Regions from separate parts of the Rhizobium sp. B230/85 genome, predicted to be linked through region 2. Evidence: riboswitches for the same ligand, from Rfam matches in the RefSeq annotation. Region 2 holds a riboswitch; the other holds the start of a gene.
What was found. Region 2 has a riboswitch for S-adenosylmethionine ahead of metA (homoserine O-succinyltransferase). Riboswitches for the same ligand answer to the same signal wherever they lie in the genome.
Positions count from the first base shown of each region.

Region 1: another riboswitch for S-adenosylmethionine. It lies ahead of J5289_RS04805 (O-succinylhomoserine sulfhydrylase); the one in region 2 lies ahead of metA (homoserine O-succinyltransferase).

Region 1 covers NZ_CP072156.1:1,009,651-1,016,261, forward strand. The annotation lists gene argF (ornithine carbamoyltransferase) at 1-137, shown strand, start outside; gene J5289_RS04795 (Hsp33 family molecular chaperone) at 208-1,200, shown strand; gene apaG (Co2+/Mg2+ efflux protein ApaG) at 1,229-1,621, opposite strand; gene J5289_RS04805 (O-succinylhomoserine sulfhydrylase) at 1,823-3,007, opposite strand; SAM riboswitch at 3,054-3,132, opposite strand; gene J5289_RS04810 (2'-deoxycytidine 5'-triphosphate deaminase) at 3,241-4,332, shown strand; tRNA gene J5289_RS04815 (tRNA-Gly) at 4,399-4,472, shown strand; gene J5289_RS04820 (hypothetical protein) at 4,541-5,161, opposite strand; gene J5289_RS04825 (helix-turn-helix transcriptional regulator) at 5,563-6,228, shown strand; gene J5289_RS04830 (thermonuclease family protein) at 6,242-6,611, shown strand, end outside.
Region 2 covers NZ_CP072156.1:202,351-208,961, forward strand. The annotation lists gene J5289_RS01025 (lysine-2,3-aminomutase-like protein) at 1-1,050, opposite strand, end outside; gene epmA (EF-P lysine aminoacylase EpmA) at 1,047-2,111, opposite strand; gene efp (elongation factor P) at 2,262-2,831, shown strand; gene J5289_RS01040 (ABC transporter ATP-binding protein/permease) at 2,918-4,789, opposite strand; SAM riboswitch at 5,028-5,108, shown strand; gene metA (homoserine O-succinyltransferase) at 5,155-6,078, shown strand; gene J5289_RS01050 (aldose epimerase family protein) at 6,185-6,611, shown strand, end outside.

The sequences.
Region 1 (6,611 bases), 810 kb from region 2:
ATTGCCTGCCTGCCCATCGCGGCGAGGAGGTGACGGATGACGTGATCGACGGCCCGCAATCCGTTGTGTTCGACGAGGCGGAAAACCGTCTCCATGCGCAGAAGTCCATTCTTGCGTGGTGCCTGGGCGCGATCTGAGATCAACCAAGCCGCCGTTGCAAACGGTGGCTGCCGTGGCGCGATCCGCCCGGCAGCAAGGAGTAGACCCATGGCAGACAGTGCAGCAGCGCTGGGAGAGTTCGGTTATGCCGGCGACGATCACGTTGTGCCGTTCCAGGTGGAGAGCCTGGATGTGCGCGGCCGTGCCGTCCAGCTCGGCCCGATGCTCGACACCATCCTGGAGCGCCACCATTATCCGGCCCCCGTGGCCCGGCTGCTGGCCGAAACCATCGTGCTAACGGTGCTGCTCGGCACGTCGCTGAAGTTCGAGGGCAAGTTCACCGTGCAGACCAAGGGCGATGGCCCGGTCGACCTGCTGGTGGCCGATTTCTCGACGCCTGAAAATGTCCGCGCCTACGCCCGCTACGACGAGGAGGCATTGGCCGCAGCGGTCAAGGCCGGCCAGACCGAGCCGGAGCAGCTGCTCGGCAAGGGCATCCTCGCCTTCACCATCGACCAGGGGCAATATTCGCAGCCCTATCAGGGCATCGTGCCGCTCGACGGCTCGTCGCTGGAGGATATCGCCGGGGTCTATTTCCGCCAGTCGGAGCAGATCCCGACCCGCGTGCGCCTGGGTGCTGCCGAACTGTTCGACCGCGACGAGGCCGGCAAGCCGCGCCATCGCTGGCGGGCCGGCGGCGTCATTGCCCAGTTCCTGCCCGATGCACCGGAGCGCATGCGCCTGCCGGACCTGCATGGCGGCGACGGCGACGAGAACGCGGTCGACCACACCGACGACGATGCCTGGGCCGAGGCCCGTTCGCTGCTGGAAACGGTGGATGCCGACGAGCTGACCGATCCGCTGGTTGGCACCGAGCGGCTGCTTTACCGGCTGTTCCACGAACGCGGTGCGCGGGTCTACGCGCCTCAGGCGGTCTTCGATCGCTGCAGCTGCTCGCGCGACAAGATCAAGGGCGTGCTGCAGGGGTTCTCCGCCCAGGAAATGGCCGAGAGCGAGGAAGACGGGCTGATTTCGGTGACCTGCGAGTTCTGCTCGACCACCTACCGCTACGAGGCGGCCGAGATCCTGGCAAAGAGCTGAGTGATGCCGGCGCCGTCTTCGGACGGCGTCAGTTCAGCGTCCGCATCAGGCCCGGCGAATCCAGCGAGAAGGCGGGGATATCGACTTCGAACGTCTCGCCCTCGTCGTTCTCCATCGAGTAATGGCCGAACATCATGCCGGAGGGCGTGTCGAGCGGGCAGCCGGAGGAGTATTCGTAGGTGTCGCCCGGATTGAGCTGCGGCTGCTCTCCAACGACGCCGGGACCGGTGACTTCGTCGACCTGTCCGTTCTGGTCTGTGATGTGCCAGTAGCGCGTGATCAGCCGCACCGCAGTGGCCGAGTGGTTGGAAATGACGATCCGATAACCCCAGACATAGCGGCTGTCTTCCGGGTCGGATTGCTCCTCCAGATAGAACGGCTCGACGATCACTTCGATATCTCGTGTAAGGGCGCGGTACATCCCAGCCACCTTGAATGAATTTGGTTACGATATCCTATAGGCTTCAACCTCGGTCAAGGAAGCGAAGGCGAATATGTGCCCAAATGGGAAGGCTGATGCGGCCTTTTGAATATTAAGGGTAATATCTTCAGTTAATAGCTTTCGGCGCAATGCGCAGAAGGCGCTGCCCGACTGGGCCGGGCAGCGTTGCAAGACATGCGATCAGGCCGATACCTTTGCCAGCGCCTGGGCAAAATCCTCGATCAGGTCGTCGGTGTCCTCGATGCCGGCCGAGAAGCGCACCGTGCCCGGCGAGATGCCGAGTTCGGCGCGAGCCTCGTCAGTGAGGTTCTTGTGGGTGGTGGTTGCCGGATGGGTGATCAGGCTCTTGGCATCGCCGAGATTGTTGGAGATCGTGATGATATCCAGCGCGTTCTGCAGCGCGAAGGCCGCCTCCTTGCCGCCCTTCAGCTCCAGGCAGACCAGCGTCGAGCCGCCGGTCATCTGCTTGGCAATGATATCGGCCTGCGGATGGTCCTTGCGACCGGGATAGATGACCTTGGCGACCTTGCTCTGGTCGGCGAGGAAGTCGGCGATACGGCTGGCATTTTCGGTCTGCTGCTTGACGCGCAGCGGCAGGGTCTCGATGCCCTTCAGCAGCGTCCAGGCGGTGAACGGCGACATGGCAGGGCCGGTGTGGCGGTAATAATCCTGCAGGTGCTCATCGACCCAGGCCTTGTCCGACAGGATGACGCCGCCGAGCGAGCGGCCCTGGCCGTCGATGTGCTTGGTGGCCGAGTAGACGACGATATGGGCACCGAGTTCCAACGGCTTCTGGAAAAGCGGTGTCGCAAAGACGTTGTCGACCACGACCTTGGCGCCGATCTGGTTGGCAAGCCTGGCGACGCCGGCAATGTCCACCACCTCGAGGGTTGGGTTTGTCGGGCTTTCCAGGAACAACACCTTGGTGTTCGGCCGGATGGCCTTTTCCCAGTTGGCGAGATCGCGACCGTCGACCAGCGTGCATTCGATGCCGTAGCGCGGCGCCAGCGTCTCGACGACCCAGCGGCAGGAGCCGAACAGCGCGCGGGCGGCCACGATATGGTCGCCGGCTTTCACCTGGCAGAGAATGGCGGCTGAAACGGCGGCCATGCCTGAAGCCGTCGAGCGTGCCTCCTCGGCACCTTCGAGCATGCACATGCGCTTTTCGAACATGTCGTTGGTCGGGCTGCCGTAGCGGGCGTAGATAAAGCCCTCGGTCTCGCCCTTGAAGCGGGCTTCGGCCGCTTCCGAGGTGTCGTAGACGAAGCCCTGTGTCAGATAGATTGCTTCGGATGTCTCGCCGAACTGCGAGCGCAGCGTGCCGCCGTGAACGAGTTGCGTTGCGGGGCGCCAAGTCTTGGTCATGCCATCACCACCTTCGTGATACAAAAAAACCGGTCGCACAAGCAGACCGGTTTTCAACCCGGTCTTTTTAGCTACTTATTTAACGTGGCTGCAAGCCGACCGGCCAAATCACCACGGGATAAGACTGCAATACTTCCGTTGGCCGCTTGCGTCAATTCCCTGCATTTGGTTTTGTCTGCGGCAAAACAAGGCCCGTATATGGTTTTGTCTGCGACAAGACAAGGATTGAGCAGATGGCTCGCGACACTGGAATCTTGGCGGATCGCGCCATTGCCGCCCTCTTCGAGGTCGGCCGGCTGAAGACGGAGAAGGATCTCGACTTCGATCAGATCCAACCGGCGAGCCTCGATCTCAGGCTCGGGGCCAAGGCCTTTCGCGTCCGCGCCAGCTTCATGCCTGGCCCAGCGAACCTCGTCTCCGACAAGCTCGACAGGCTCAGCCTTCACGTCATCGACCTGACCGAAAGCGCCGTCCTCGAGACCGGTTGCGTTTATATCGTGCCGCTGATGGAGCAACTTGACCTTCCCCAGGACATGTCGGCCTCGGCCAACCCGAAGAGCTCGACCGGCCGCCTCGACATCTTCACCCGCGTCATCACCGACTACGCCCAGGAGTTTGACAAGATACCGGCCGGTTATTCCGGCCCACTCTACCTCGAAATCTCGCCGCGTACCTTCCCGATCGTCGTGCGCCGCGGCTCGCGCCTGTCGCAGATCCGCTTCCGGATCGGCCATGCGATGCTGTCCGAGCCGGAACTGCTGGCGCTGCACGAGACCGAGACGCTGGTCGCCAGCAAGAAGCCGAACGTCACAGGCGGCGGCATTGCTCTGTCGATCGATCTCACCGGCGACCGGGACGGCCTGATCGGCTATCGCGGCAAGCACCACACGGCTGTCGTCGACGTCGACAAGAAGGCCCAGCACGACATCTTCGACTTCTGGGAACCGCTCTACAGCCGAGGCCGCACCGAACTCATCCTCGACCCGGACGAATTCTACATCCTCGTTTCGCGCGAGGCGGTGCATGTGCCGCCGGACTATGCCGCCGAGATGACCCCCTACGACCCGCTGGTCGGCGAATTCCGCGTCCACTATGCCGGCTTCTTCGATCCCGGCTTCGGCCATGCGCCGGCCGGCGGGCGCGGCAGCCGGGCGGTGCTCGAAGTCCGCAGCCACGAGGTGCCGTTCATCCTCGAGGACGGCCAGGTCGTCGGCCGCCTCGTCTACGAGCACATGCTGGAACTCCCGGCCAGCCTCTACGGCACCGGCGCCGGCTCCAACTATCAGGCGCAGGGCCTGAAACTCTCCAAGCATTTCCGCTTGTAACCAGCAATCCCGACCGGCCATTCCATCTTGACAGCCTGGCCGAACTGTTGGAAGGCTTCGCGCCGTGCGGGTGTAGCTCAATGGTAGAGCAGCAGCTTCCCAAGCTGAATACGAGGGTTCGATTCCCTTCACCCGCTCCAACTCCACGCTTCCATATAGTGATCGCCATTTAAGACGCCATATTTCTTCGGGCGGCATGGCAGAGCCATCAACCTTTGGCTTCTCCTACCTCCAGGGGCCGATCTCCAAATATTCGAGCTATCTTGTTGTTGAGAAATCGCGGGGTGCGAAGTTCATCCTCGGTGTGACCATGCGCCACGAGGTAGCGCCACCAATTGTTACAAAGGGATTGAAATGTATTTTGCGCTAACTTAGCGACATTGGTGCCGCTATGTACGTGCGAAAATTGCCAACCTGACGGGACATCTTCATTGCCTTCCACCCAATCAATTCGAACCTCTCCGCCTTGCCAATCCCGTGCCTCGTAACGTGAGTGCTTCGAAGTGTTTGCTATTGCGTCGCACATCGCTTGCTCAGGGATCATTTGATGAAGATTGGCCCAAAAGAGAGTGTCGGAGAATTCTTCCCTTTTATCTCTTGCCGCCCTCTTTTTTGCGCTTTGCACCCATTGGCCTAGGCTCCATGAAGCAATGCTTACATTTATAGCTGCGTAAGCGAGGGGCTGGCGTTCATCTGGATAGCTGCACTGTATATCTCTGAATACTTCGACATCCCATACCAACTTTTCCCACATAGAAACTGGGTCTTTGATCAGCGCAGTGTGTGTGGTGGGCGGAATACCCGCATCCTTTGGGCGAGATGGCGACAAGTGGAATTTTTCCTTTTGCAGTTACGATGATTTGATAACGCGCATGCTCTGCGGGTCTAGAGCAGAAATATCGGTTAGAGTAATGGCAGAATCAGCGTGGTTGTTAAGAGTGAGGTGCGGCGCCCAATCAATTATTTAAAGCGAGAATTTTGAGATGAATACTAAAATTTTAATTTGGTAGCGGGAAGAGACGCTTTATTAAACGGCCCTTATGCTCTGGACAGAGATTTTGGTCATACCGCTTTCACCGCAAAAAACCTTCTCAAACTTGACATCCCTGCTGCAATAAACTGTAGATACCAAGGATTTTATTCCTCTTGGCGTCTTTACGAATGTTAACACTTCGATTAACCTCGCGCGTGGACGGGGACGGGACGCCTCGATCTCAAGGCCAGGCGACGATGCTGTCACACGATCAGATATGGAGTGCAATCGACGGGCTTGCCGAGCGGCATGACCTGACGCCCTCCGGCCTCGCGCGTCGTGCAGGTCTCGACCCCACCTCGTTCAATAAATCCAAACGACTGAGTGCCGATGGCCGCCAGCGCTGGCCGTCGACGGAATCCATTGCCAAGGTGCTCGATGCAACAGGGGCCAGCGTCGAGCAGTTCATGGGATTGTTGCGGCCCGGGTCCGTACCATCAGGCATGCCGGACGGTGCCTTTCCGCCGCAGGCCGGCTCTATTCCGCTGCTGGGCTTTGCGCAGGCAGGAGCAGGCGGCTTTTTCGACGATGGCGGCTTTCCGGCCGGGCAGGGCTGGGATGTTGTCGAGTTCCCGGCGACCCCGGCGCAAAAAGCTGGCGTCTACGCGCTCGAAGTGCAGGGCGACAGCATGATGCCCCTTTATCGCGATGGCGACGTGCTGATCGTCGAGCCCGGTGCGCAGGTCCGGCGCAACGACCGCGTGGTTGTTAAAACGCGTGATGGAGAGGTCATGGCCAAGGTTTTGCTGCGCCAGAGCCCGAAGTCGATCGAGCTGCTGTCGCTCAATCCGGCCCATCCCAACAGAAGCATCGAGCTTGTCGATGTGGAGTGGATGGCGCGGATTATCTGGGCGAGCCAATAGGAAAGTTGTCTTGATGCGTTCCCCCACTCTGCTGACCGGTGTCACCGGCGCCGTGGCCGTCATGGTCCTGGTCTACGTCGGGCTGACGGCGATGAACCTGCAGCCGCACATCACCTTCGGCGATCCGGCAACGCGGGTGGCCAGCCTGGACAAGCCTCCGGAGAGGCCGTCAGCACCGCAGGCGGCGACATCGGCGCCTGAACCTTCGGCATCATCAACAGTCGCAGAGCCGCCTGCTACTCCCCTTGCGTCGGCGCCGACAGTGCAAAGTTCTGACAATTCCGCTGCGCGGGAGACGCCGGCCGCTTCTCCGCCGGCAGCCCCCGCCGAGTCCCCCGTGGCGCCAGCGCCTGTGTGGCCATCGATCCCGGCTCTACCTTCCG
Region 2 (6,611 bases):
GGATGGCGGCGGGTAATCGTGCCATTCGCCTCGGAAATCGGAAACCGAATAGCAACCCTCGCCGACATCGCGGATGGCACGCTCGCCGATGACCGCTTTGCCGTAGCCGCCGGGAATATCGAGGATATAGGCCGGCTGGCAGAGACCGGACAAGCGACCGCGCAACTCGGCCACAAGGCGCTGGCCCTCGGCGATGGTCAACCGGAAATGGCTGGTGCCGGGCGCGAGATCGGGATGGTGCAGATAGTAGGGTTTGATCCGCGTTTCCACGAAGGCGCGCATCAGCGCCGCCAGTACCAGGGGATCGTCGTTGACCCCTTTTAAAAGTACGGACTGGCTGACCATGACGATGCCGGCATCGACAAGACGGGCACAGGCGGCGCGTGCGTCCGCCGTCAGTTCGCGCGGGTGGTTGGCATGCAACGCCACATAGACCGTCTTGCCGCTCGCCTTCAGCGCGGCCACAAGCGCTGCGTCGATCTTCTGCGGATCGACGACTGGAACGCGGGTGTGGAAGCGGACGATCTTGACGTGATCGATGGCAGCAAGCCCGGCCAGCAGTTCTTCGAGACGCCGGGGCGACAGAACCAGCGGATCGCCGCCGGTGAGGATCACCTCCCAGATCTCCGGATGGGCGCGGATATAGTCGAAAGCGGCATCGAGTTCGCCGGCATCCAGCGTACCCATACCCTGCGGACCGACCATCTCGCGGCGAAAGCAGAATCGGCAATAGACGGGGCAGACATGCACCGCCTTTAGCAGCACACGGTCGGGATAGCGATGGACGATGCCTGTGACCGGGCTATGGGCCGCATCGCCGATGGGATCGGCACGCTCTTCCGGCGTCACCACCAGCTCTGCCATATCGGGCACGAATTGCCGGGCGATCGGATCATCGGGATCGGTGCGGTCAATCAGTGCGGCAATGGCAGGCGTCAGCGCGATGGCATAACGTTCCGCGACCGCTTCCAGCGACGCCGCGTTTTGCCCATCGACAAGCGATGCCCGCTGGAGATCGTCGACTGTCCTGATCGATCGAATGACGTTCATCTTCCGAACTCCGCAACGGGCGCCCAAAGCACCTGCTCGATGCGGGATGCTCCGGTAGCCAGCATCACCAGCCGGTCGAAACCGAGGGCGATGCCGCTTGCCTCGGGCATGATGGCAAGCGCGTCGAGAAAATCCTCGTCGAGCGGATAGGTTTCGCCGTAGACCCGCGCCTTTTCCGCCATCTCGATCTCGAACCGCCGCCGCTGTTCGACGGCATTGGTGAGTTCGCCGAAGCCATTGGCAAGCTCGACGCCGCAGGCATAGAGTTCGAAGCGCTCGGCGACACGCGGATCCCGCGCCGAGGGCCTGGCAAGAGCGGCCTCGGAGACCGGATATTCGTCAAGGATCGTCGGTCGGCCAAAACCGAGATGCGGTTCGATCTTTTCCACCAGCACCCGGCTGAACATATCCGCCCAGCCATCGTCGCCGGCAACACGCATGCCGAGGCGGTTCATTTCCGCAGCAAGGCAGTCGCGGTCCGTCTGTCCGTCGGCGGCAACCGAGGACAAGAGGTCGATGCCGGCATGCTGCAGGAAGGCCGCCGCAACGCTGATCCGCTCCGGCTCGGCAAAGGGATCGCACTCGGCACCCCGGAACGCCAGCCGCGCAGCCCCCGCGGTTTTCGCCGCCAGTCGCATTATATCGACGCAGTCAGCCATCAGCTGCTCGTAGCCTTCGCCGACCCTGTACCATTCGAGCATGGTGAACTCCGGATGGTGCAAGGGCCCGCGCTCACGGTTGCGATAGACATGGGCAAAGCATGCAATACGTTGTTCGCCCGCGGCCAGCAGCTTCTTGCAGGCAAATTCCGGCGACGTGTGCAGGTAGAAGGGTGCCGCCTGACCGTCGGTCGTCAGGGCTTCTGTAGCGAAAGCATGCAGATGTGCCTCGTTGCCGGGCGATATCTGAAGGGTTGCCGTATCAACCTCGAGGAAGTCGCCGGCTGAAAAAAAACTGCGCAGCGCCGCCTGGATCGCATTGCGGCCGATAAGAAAAGGCCGTCGATCCGCATGGACGCCGGGCGTCCACCAGGGAGATGCTTTTGTCAGGCTGGCGTTCATTCCGCGCTTTCTTTTATAGGATGAGCCGCGACGGGGTGGCTATTTCCACCATTTTAGGTTAGTTGCGCCCCCAAGAAAACATTGCTGCATCAGGGAAACGGGCTCGGTCCGTCCTCTACGATGCAAAAAGCTGCGTTACAAGGAAGTCTTATGGTCAAGGTTATCGCCTCTTCGATCCGCAAGGGCAATGTGCTCGACGTCGACGGCAAGCTCTACGTCGTGCTGACGGCCGCCAATTTCCACCCCGGCAAAGGCACGCCGGTCACCCAGATCGATATGCGCCGGATTTCGGATGGCACGAAGGTTTCCGAGCGCTGGCGCACGACCGAACAAGTCGAGCGCGCCTTCGTCGAGGACGTCAACCATCAGTACCTTTACGAAGACAGCGACGGGTTCCACTTCATGAACCCGCAAAACTACGACCAGGTTACCGTCGATGCCGAAACCATGGGCGACGACAAGGCCTACCTGCAGGAAGGCATGACCTGCATCCTGTCGATGCATGAAGGTATCGCGCTTGCCATCCAGATGCCACGCACTGTGACGCTTGAAATCATGGAGACTGAGCCGGTCGTCAAGGGCCAGACGGCGTCGTCCTCCTACAAGCCAGCCATGCTGTCGAATGGCGTTCGCACCATGGTGCCGCCGCATGTCAATGCCGGCACCCGCGTCGTCATCATGACCGAAGACAATTCCTACGTCGAACGCGCCAAGGACTGATCCCGGACCTGGCACTCCATCTCGATAAAAGGCCCCGAACGCGTGGATTGCGCGTCGGGGCCTTTTTCGTATCCGGGCGAAGTTGTTCAGGCGGGCCGCACCGTCTCCTTGCGGACAATGGGGCGCCGTGCCGGGTTTTGTCCGCGAGCAGCACCCGAGACAGGCTTTGCAGGCGGCGCTGTCGGGTCCGGCGGAACCAGGGCCTGCAGATGCAATACCCGCGGCGACATGAGTTCAAGATAAGCCTCTGAACGGCCGATATAGATCATCGTCGTATCCTTGAGTTCGCCCAGAAGCGCAACCAGGCGCTTCTGGATATCCGGCTCCAGGCCTTCGAGCGTTTCGTCGAGGATCAGCCAGCGCGGCTTGGCGAGCAGGGCATGGGCAAAACCGACGGCCTTCTGTTCGTCGGTATCGAGCATACGATCCCAGCGGGCGTTCGTATCGAGCTTGCCTTTCAGCCTGCCGAGACCGGCTTTTTCAATCGCCATTTCGAGGTCGGAATCCGGGTAGGCATCGCGTGCCTCGGGGAAGGTCATGGCCTCGCGCAGCGTTCCGCTCGGCACATAGGCGGTGTGCGGCATGAACAGCATGTCTTCCGGCGGCGGCAGGTCGATCTCGCCCTTGCCGCAATGCCATTCGCCGGCAAGCGCCTGGAACAACAGCTTGCGGTTCACGCCGTGATCGCCGTTGATCATGATGTGCTCGCCGGCGGTGATCGTCACCGTGCCCTCGCGGATCCGGAAACCGTTCTCGACGATCTCGTCGGACATCTTGGTGGAGACTTCGAGATCCTTCAGCACCATCATGCCAGGCGCGGCGCGGGCGACGTCGATCATGTTGGGCAGGTGGTCCTCGATATCCATCTCGACCACCGCCTCGCGAAAATCGGTAACGCGCATCAGCGTCGCGCGCCACTCGGCGATCGGCCCGAAATTGGCGACATACCAGCGCAGCGCCGTGTTCACCTGGTTGAAAGCGCCAACCACCATCATCAACTGGCCGATGCTGAGGCCGCCCGAGAAGTAGGCTGGCGCCGCCACCAGGATTGGAATGACCAGCACCATCCAGCCGTAGCTCGCAGATACCCAGGTAAGGTTGGTGTTGGCGATGGCCAGCTTGCGGATAACGCCGAGCACCGAGGAAATATCGCCGTTGATGCGGCGACGCTCGTTTTCCTGTCCGCCGGCAATGGTGATCGACGGCATGTACTCGTTGGCGTGCATCAGCGCGAAACGCAGTTCGGCCTCCTTGGAGTAGCGGTCGGCATTGAGCCGCACCAGCTTGCCGCCGACGAACTGGCTGAGGAAAGAAGCCGAGGCCGCATAGATAATCGCCGCCCACACCATGTATCCCGGAATGGAAAAGCTGCTGCCGCGAAAATGGAATATGAAGCCGCTCGACAGCTCCCAGAGCACGCCGATGAAGCTGATCAGCAGGATCGTCGATTGGACGAGGCCGATCGCAAGGCCCGTGGTGCTTTCTGCAAGGTTGCGGGCATCCTCGTGGAGCCGCTGGTCCGGATTGACGCCGATCAGACCAGACGATGCCAGCCGTAAGGCCCGCTTGCCCTTCAGCCACTGGTCGACCAGGTCGCGCGCCAGGCCCTCGCGCATGTAGAGCGCCGCCATCTGGTTCAGCCAGGCCTGGATGACGTTGAGGACTAGCAGGGTGCCGGCGATCATGCCGAAGACACCAAGCTGCTTCACGAATTCGTTGAGGTCGCGTCGCGCCAGCGAATCGTAGAACGGCGCATTCCATTCGTTCAGGAGAACCTGCACATAAGCTGTCACGAGAATGATGACGAACAGCGACACCACGAGCGATATGAGCCTGACGCGCACTGGCGAATGCCAGAACGCCGAAAGCATCATCCTCAACCTGTACAGCACACTCAAGTCGTATCCGACGCGCGCATCGCCCTGGACGCTGGGCTTCTCTGTAGTATCAACGGCCATTAAAAAATCCTGATCCTCATCCCTCAGATAGTCATGGCCATCGCACATGTCCATCCATGCGAGCCCGAAGCGCGTAGCGCCAGCGATCCCTGGCCTGGAACCGCCCTCCTCGCCATCAGCTTGCGCTTCAAACCTTATGAAAGCCTTATACGCCCGAATGCCGCTGCAGGTTCACCACGCCGCGCCGCGCATTTACCAACCGGCGATTGATGTTGATTCGAAACCTGTCCAGCGCTATTTAACATCGCGTGGTGATTTGGCCGGCCGGCTTGCAGCCACGTTAAACAAGTCGCTAAATCAGGGCCGCATGCGGACCGGTAGCGATTCGTTTTTTCGCCGCCGGTTTAGTTGATCGAGTAACGCGCATGCCCATTAAGATCCCCGATACACTGCCCGCCTTCGATACCCTCGTCAAAGAGGGCGTGCGGGTGATGACAGAGACGATGGCCGTCCGTCAGGATATCCGTCCGCTGCAGATCGGGCTGCTCAACCTGATGCCCAACAAGATCAAGACCGAAATCCAGATGGCGCGCCTCGTAGGCGCCTCGCCGCTGCAGGTCGAGTTCTCGCTGATCCGCATCGGCGGGCACAAGGCGAAGAACACTTCCGAGGAGCATCTGCTGTCGTTCTACGAGACCTGGGAGGAGATCAGACATCGCAAGTTCGACGGCTTCATCATCACCGGTGCGCCGATCGAGTTGCTCGACTTCGAGGAAGTCACCTACTGGGACGAAATGCGCCAGATCCTCGACTGGACGACCACCAACGTTCATTCGACGCTGAACGTCTGCTGGGGTGCGATGGCGGCGATCTACCATTTTCACGGCGTGCCGAAGCATCTGCTGAAGGAAAAGGCGTTCGGTGTCTACCGGCACCAGAACCTGAACCCGTCCTCGGTCTATCTCAACGGCTTTTCCGACGACTTCGGCGTGCCCGTGTCGCGCTGGACCGAAGTCCGCCGCAAGGATGTCGAAACCGTCCCTGGCTTGGAAATCCTGATGGAATCGCCGGAAATGGGCATTTGCCTGGTGCATGAGAAGACGGCAAGGCGGCTCTACATGTTCAACCACGTCGAATACGATTCAACGTCGCTGGCAGACGAATATTTCCGGGACGTCGATGCCGGCATCCCGATCAAGATGCCGCACGACTATTTCCCGCACAACGATCCGTCCCTGACGCCGCCCAACCGCTGGCGCAGCCACGCTCATCTGTTCGTCGGCAACTGGATCAACGAGATCTACCAGACGACACCCTACGACATGGCCGACATCGGCTTGCAGAAATAGCCGCGTCGCCGGGACGCAGGACTGATTCCGCCGGCAGGCGGGTTGCGGATAGTGGCGAATGGAGGCAGGGTCGGCGCCTCGCACTAGAGACGAATGGGATGAGGACATGACGGACAGCACTTTGCAGCGCGAAGTTTTCGGCAAGACTGCGGCCGGCGAGACGGTACACCGCGTCAAGATCACGGGCGGCGGGCTGACTGCCCATGTCATCAGCTGGGGAGCAGTGATCCAGGATCTCCGACTTGAAAACCACACGCCGGCCCTGACGCTCGGCTTCGACAACTTCGAAAGCTACGAAAAGCACTCCGCCTATTTCGGCGCAACGCCCGGCCGCTGCGCCAACCGCATCGCCGACGGCAGGTTCACGCTCGACGGCAAGACGTACCAGCTGGACCTGAACGAGAACGGCGTAACCCATCTGCACGGCGGCTTCGACAATATCGCCCTGCGCAACTGGACGATCGTCGAGCATGCCGCCGACCGCGTCGTCCTCAAGATCGTCGATCCCGATGGCCGCAGCGGCTATCCCGGCA